Regions from separate parts of the Sporolactobacillus pectinivorans genome, predicted to be linked through region 1. Evidence: predicted binding sites of a transcription regulator. Region 1 holds the regulator's gene; each other region holds the start of a gene.
The links. The regulator CtsR, encoded in region 1, represses protease genes until heat stress. The targets are predictions, from matches to a motif close to ATGGTCAATAAAGGTCAAACA.

Region 1 (2,245 bases):
TTGACAATTTCCTGTGCCAGCCCTTCGGCTACTGCAGTTTTCCCTACACCCGGCTCACCGATCAGAACCGGATTGTTCTTTGTCCGGCGGCTAAGTACTTCAATCACACGCTCAATTTCTTTGCTTCTGCCAATCACCGGATCAAGGCTTCCTTCTCCGGCCATCGCAGTCAGATCACGTGCCAGACTATCAAGAGTCGGCGTGCTGGCATGAGCAGTATTTCTTCCCTGAACGCCGCCGGCAGTTGCTTCATGACTTCCCAGCAACTGAAGTACCTGCTGCCTGGCCTTGTTCAGGCTGACACCGAGATTATTCAGAACCCGTGCAGCCACACCTTCGCCTTCACGAATCAGCCCTAGCAGGATATGCTCGGTACCTACATAGGAATGGCCGATTTTTCTCGCCTCGTCCATAGACAGCTCTATCACCCGTTTAGCTCTTGGCGTATAGTGTGGGGACTGAACCGTTTCAGTTCCACGCCCGATCAGCGCTTCAACTTCCTTCTGAATTTTTTCAGGGCTCAGATTTAGAGCAAGCAGAGCTTTAGCCGCAATTCCGTCCCCTTCCCGGACTAGCCCGAGTAAAATATGTTCCGTGCCTATATTATTGTGTCCCAGCCTGATGGCCTCTTCCTGAGAAAGTGCAAGCACTTTTTGAGCGCGCTCCGTAAATCGTCCAAACATCATAATTGTGGCCTCCCTTTGTCGCTTTCTCTTTTCTTTCAGGCCTTTCGAAGAAATCCATTCACAAAAAAGAAATTTTATCGGTAAACCATTTTAGACAGGTTCACGGTTACCGATTTCCAGGGCATAAAGTAATCGACTGCCGAATTCTGTCAATGATTCTCCCTGTTCAGTCTATTGTAGAGAACCTTCTGAAAATCTTCAACTCATACCGCTTATGACACCCGCTGATAATATTAGGGGCTAACTGTTCAGGTCCAAAAATTCTTGCAGCCTGTCAGTCCATTTAACGTAAAGCGCTCATTGAAGGCAATGATCTAAATTATTATTTCGCCGGACGTCTGATTAATTCCTCTTTATTCATTTCTAAAAAAGATGTGCATCTAAAAATAGACGCAGTATTTCAATAAGGTAAATATAAAACATTACCCATTCCCCAATCAGCATTCACCGCTTAAAAATGAACGGTCATCGTGTATAAGTCAGCGACTGGAGCATTGCTTTTAAAATATTCGCACGCATCACGTCTCTTATTGGTATATCGACATCAAGAACACTATGATCGATCGCGCTCAGCATCAGTCTTGCTTCCCTTTCACTAATCACCTGCTCCTCAAGCAAATGAATAATAATCGAATCAGCCATATTTTCAGTCAGTCTGTAATCAATTAAATTGATCATTTCATCAATTAAATCAGCATCCGTGACCGGTTGAACCTTGACGACCTGAATGTATCCGCCGCCGCCCCTTTTACTCTCGACCACATAGCCTCTCTCGATAGAAAAGCGAGTTTTAAGCACGTAATTAATCTGTGATGGTACGCACTGAAACTTTTCAGCAAGTTCGCTCCTCTTCAGCCTGATATTGTCGCTTGAGTTAAGTATTTCTTTTATATATTTTTCAATGATATCAGATATGTTCCTCATCGGGGCATCTCCTCCCTGACTTTGACTAACTTTGACTATATCACAATTATGACTGAATTTTGATAAATAATCAACTGCTCTTGTGCGGTCGATAATAGAAATATTCTGGAAGCCTTGTTTTCATATGATTCACCGCAAATTTTTACCTATAGTATTTAAAAGACATTAAAAGACGGTGCCTTTGCCTTTAGTGACAAAAACACCGCCTTTTAATAGCGCAATCATTAATAATGTTTTGTTCCAAATTATCAGCCTTGAAACAGTAAATGTAATGGAGCCTAGGAGGATCGAACTCCTGACCTCCTGCGTGCAAAGCAGGCGCTCTCCCAGCTGAGCTAAGGCCCCATAAAAATGATCGGGAAGACAGGATTTGAACCTGCGACCCCCACGTCCCGAACGTGGTGCTCTACCAAGCTGAGCCACTTCCCGATATGGTGCGCCCTAGAGAACTCGAATCCCCAGCCTTCTGATCCGTAGTCAGACGCTCTATCCAATTGAGCTAAGGGCGCAAAAACAGAATAAGTGGTGCCGAGGGCCGGACTCGAACCGGCATGGTAGTCACCTACCGCAGGATTTTAAGTCCTGTGCGTCTGCCAATTTCGCCACCCCGGCATAGCACAAAAATGGAGCGGAAG
Region 2 (2,245 bases), 1.4 Mb from region 1:
GATTAGAAAACTTGAGGCCTCAGATTTTGCAGTGTCCGGCAGCTTTGAAGCATTTTTTCAGAAGTTCTGCGCTTTAGAGGGCGGTCATTCCTCCGAAAAAGTTGTCAAATCCGTTTTTAAAAAAATCAAATTGTAAAAAATTGTTCACTATAAATTTCTTTTTTCTGACAATAGAACGCTTACCTGGCTTAAAAAAGTGGTATAGTTAAGTTGTAAGGGATGATTCATTGTTACTATTAATGTCAGGGAAGGTTGGTGGTGAGCATGTATGAAATTCTTGTACCTGTTGACGGCTCTGCTCCTGCTTTACGCGCGGTTGATGAAGCGGTTGCAATTGCCGAAGGAAAGAAAGATGTTGACATCACTCTGATTTATGTTAGTCCGTCTCCAGTATACTTCCCTTTTTACTCGATGGTTGGCCCGTCGCTTGACGCAGATGTGAAGGAAGTAGAGGAAAAAGAGGGCAATCAAATGCTCGATGACATTATTGAGAAAGCGTCAGAGCATACTAAGGTAAAATTTAAGAAAAAACATTTATATGGTATTGCCGCGCAGGAAATAACCGACTTCGCAAACGATACAAAGAAAGATCTGATCGTTATGGGAAATCGCGGCATGGGCGCTTTCGGTCAGGTTATGCTCGGAAGTGTCAGCAACAAAGTCCTGCATCTGGCTAATTGCCCGGTTATGATTGTTAAATAATTTTAACAGCTATGAGCTTGTACCCCATATTGAGAATGATCCTCCGCTTAGGAAAACTTGCGGGGGATTTTTCTTTACCCTGCTCAGAGAAACCGGTTGTAAAAAAAAGTTTTGTATTTTTGGGATCAAATACTTGAAAGTCAAAAAAGGTCAGACTATAATAAAATCACAAGGTCAAAGATGGTCAAATGAATGGATGATTATTGTGGCCTTTGGCATAAGTTAATCCATAAGGAGGCATGAGCATATGCTTTGTGACGAATGCAAGATTAATCCGGCATCTATAGAAATGAATGTTATCGTAAACGGACAGCAAAAGCATCTCCATCTATGTGAGGAATGCTATTCAAAAATGAAAAATAATTTAAACATGTCGTCTTTTTTCCAAGGCGGTGGATCACCTTTTGATGATCTTTTCAGAAGTTTTATGCAGCCTTCATATGCTGAAAAAGAAAATAAGGCTCAGGAAAACGGCATGGCGTTCGACGGACAAGGCCAGCCAATGGGCGGCAGGGGCGGCCGCCGCGGTGGTCTGCTCGAGTCTCTCGGGCGCAATCTGACCGAAGAGGCACGAAAAGGGAAAATTGATCCGGTAATTGGCCGAGACCGAGAAGTCCAGCTGGTTATCGAAACATTGAACCGGAGAAATAAAAACAACCCTGTGCTGATCGGTGAACCAGGCGTCGGCAAGACGGCGATTGCGGAAGGCCTTGCACTGAAAATTGTAGAGGGCAAAGTTCCGGCAAAACTGGCAAACAAGGAAATTTACTTAATAGATGTTTCTTCACTTGTCGCCGGAACGGGTATCCGCGGCCAGTTTGAACAGCGCATGAAACAAATGATGGCAGAACTTGAAAAACGCAAAAATGTCATTGTGTTTATCGATGAAGTCCATCTGCTTGTCGGCGCAGGCTCGGCTGAGGGCGGTTCAATGGATGCAGGCAATATTCTGAAACCGGCGCTCGCCCGAGGTGAGTTGCAAATCATGGGCGCAACGACTTTGAAAGAATACCGCAAAATCGAAAAGGATGCCGCTCTTGAGCGCCGCTTCCAACCCGTCATTGTCAATGAACCGACACAGGATCAGACGATCAGAATTCTAAAAGGCCTTCAATCGAAATACGAGAAGTATCATCATGTCCATTATACGGATGACGCCATCAAGGCCTGTGTCGCACTGTCTTCACGCTATATTCAGGATCGGTTCCTTCCAGACAAAGCAATCGATCTGATGGACGAATCAGGATCCAAAATGAATCTCAGCCTGACACCGGTTGATACTGAAAGTGTAAAGAAGAAGATAGAAGAAATTTCGGCCGCAAAGGCGGAAGCGACTAAGAATGAGCAATTCGAACAGGCAGCAAGGCTTCGTGATCAGGAACACGCTTATCAGAAGCAGCTTGAACAACTGGAAAAAATTAAATCCAATGGTTCTGAACCTCCTGTAACCGGTAAGGAAGCAGTGGTTGATACCGATTTGATTCAGCAAATTGTTGAAACAAGGACTGGTATCCCTGTTCGCAAACTGCAAAGCGACGAACAG
Region 3 (2,245 bases), 960 kb from region 1:
TTCCTTCCAGACACTTCCCCACTGTTCGGAACCCATGCAAGTAAAAAAAGGATCTTCTGCTTCTTAAGGCAGAAGGTCCTTTTTATCGGATGGTGCTCAGCAGTGCGGCATCGGAAAGCACGGACGCCCGCACTGCACATCAAAATGCCTTTCATCACAAGTCTGGGAAAGTGTGTGCGGATAATAATGCTGATGTTCATAAACATAATGGGTCCTGATCTCGGTGTGCATCGGGTGAATATGCTGAACAACGACCGGTTTATAGATGTCCTGAACATTGACGCTCTGCGGATCGTAAATCGCACCAGCCTGCCGCGGCGGGCAATGAAGTGTCTGGCAAGGTCCCGGCGAAGGAACAGGACATTTTCCAATCCCCCCGACCGATGTTTTTCCCCATGGGCTCATTGCCGGTTTTGTCATTGTTGCGACTGGCCCGGTGCTCGCTGGATTCCATGCGGGCATCTTCGGTTCCGGTTTCATACTAGGATATTGACTGGTCGGTGCGTATGGATTTGTGGGCACCGGCTTATTTGAGTAAGGTGAAACCTCCATATTTGTTCCTCCTCGTAATTTTAAGTACACTAATAACCTATGAGCTGGGGAATAGCCTTGCACTAATGAGAACACCTAATTTTTTCGCAAAGCCCGAATTTGGGCGGGTAAACGCCTTGAGCAAAAGATTCATATGGTACTGCCCACTTAGATTTTCCCGAAAAAGAAAACATGTTTCCATAATTAGCCTTGCAAAATGGACGACAATCGCTTAAAATAAACAAATGTCAGTGAAGCAAGCAAGTTAATAATATGCGCTCGTAGCTCAGCCTGGATAGAGCAATGGTTTCCGGTACCATGTGGCGGGGGTTCGAATCCCTTCGAGCGCATCACGCGGCGAGCCGCCTTAGCAAAAATACGCTCACAGCTTAAAGCTGCGGGCGTTTTTGCTGCCTATCTCTACTTTTTAATGATTCAGGCGGCATGCACACTCAAAAGCCATGCAACGGGGTAATCTGCGCATGATTTTTAATTTTAACAGCATTTTTTGGAAAATAACCTAGAATGAAGCCTTTTTACCCGCGATACTGACTCCTGACTGCTTCTGGAATATCATTTGGCTTGTTCACTCGTGATCAGCGGTATATTTTGAAAAACATAAAATAATTCTATAACGTGTTCGAACCAGCCGCTGCCGAGCGATTACATTTTAAACACCCGAAAAAATTTTTTAATCCTGATTTCAATAGCTTAAAATTTGACCTATATTGACCTTTAATGTATTATTGTCCTTGGTTAGATAAAAGTTACTCATATACGAATAAAAGGAGGTAGGTTCAATGCCTTTAATCCCTACAGTCATTGAGCAGACAAACCGTGGAGAACGTGCGTACGATATTTATTCCCGCTTACTGAAAGACAGAATCATTATGCTGGGAACGGCAATTGACGATAATGTCGCCAATGCCGTTGTCGCGCAGCTGCTCTTTCTCGCTGCGGAAGATTCTGAAAAAGATATTTCGCTTTATATTAACAGCCCGGGCGGTTCAATTACAGCCGGTATGGCCATTTATGATACGATGCAGTTTATCAAGCCGAAAGTATCGACCATCTGCATCGGCATGGCTGCCTCGATGGGCAGTTTCTTGCTGATGGCCGGGGAAATCGGCAAACGCTACGCGCTGCCGAACAGTGAAATCATGATCCACCAACCATCCGGCGGAATGCAGGGCCAGGCATCCGATATGGAAATTCACGCAAAGCGTATCCTCTATATCCGTGAAAAGCTGAATCATATCTATGCTGAGAGAACCGGCCAGCCATATGAAGTCATTGCACGCGATACCGACCGCGACAACTTTATGTCTGCAGAAGAAGCAAAAAAGTATGGCCTGATTGACGATATTATGACCGCACCAAAATCAAAAGCATAAAAAAGTGTTAAGAAAAAAACCCGGGGCACGCGCTCCGGGTTTTTTCATTCAAATTTTTTCGTTCAATTTTGAAATTCACACAACCGTTAGATCTCAGGCCGATTTTTTACTGATTGGGCCCTACTAATATCAATTTAGGCTCGATTAAAATAAATTACATTTCACTCTTCCAGATTGGATTAAAGATTTTCTATTTTAGGATGGTCGATCTACGTTTCGGTTAAATTTTTATTTCGAGTTAACTTTCATCTTTTGCGGTTAAACTTGCCCGCTTCGGATGAACTTTCTAAGTTAAAAGCTTATACGTTAAACAATCGTCA

Region 2: the regulator CtsR is predicted to act here: its motif matches at 873-893, upstream of COP04_RS08235 (ATP-dependent Clp protease ATP-binding subunit).
Region 3: the regulator CtsR is predicted to act here: its motif matches at 1,247-1,267, upstream of clpP (ATP-dependent Clp endopeptidase proteolytic subunit ClpP).

What each region holds. Positions count from the first base shown of each region.
Region 1 is NZ_NXGA01000001.1:370,885-373,129, forward strand. It holds gene clpC (ATP-dependent protease ATP-binding subunit ClpC) at 1-686, opposite strand, end outside; gene COP04_RS02010 (CtsR family transcriptional regulator) at 1,152-1,610, opposite strand; tRNA gene COP04_RS02015 (tRNA-Ala) at 1,883-1,955, opposite strand; tRNA gene COP04_RS02020 (tRNA-Pro) at 1,966-2,039, opposite strand; tRNA gene COP04_RS02025 (tRNA-Arg) at 2,043-2,119, opposite strand; tRNA gene COP04_RS02030 (tRNA-Leu) at 2,134-2,222, opposite strand; tRNA gene COP04_RS02035 (tRNA-Gly) at 2,235-2,245, opposite strand, start outside.
Region 2 is NZ_NXGA01000001.1:1,726,316-1,728,560, forward strand. It holds partial or broken gene COP04_RS08225 (CDP-glycerol glycerophosphotransferase family protein) at 1-136, shown strand, start outside; gene COP04_RS08230 (universal stress protein) at 265-702, shown strand; gene COP04_RS08235 (ATP-dependent Clp protease ATP-binding subunit) at 950-2,245, shown strand, end outside.
Region 3 is NZ_NXGA01000001.1:1,328,558-1,330,802, reverse strand. It holds gene COP04_RS06350 (CotD family spore coat protein) at 97-552, opposite strand; tRNA gene COP04_RS06345 (tRNA-Arg) at 807-881, shown strand; gene clpP (ATP-dependent Clp endopeptidase proteolytic subunit ClpP) at 1,332-1,925, shown strand.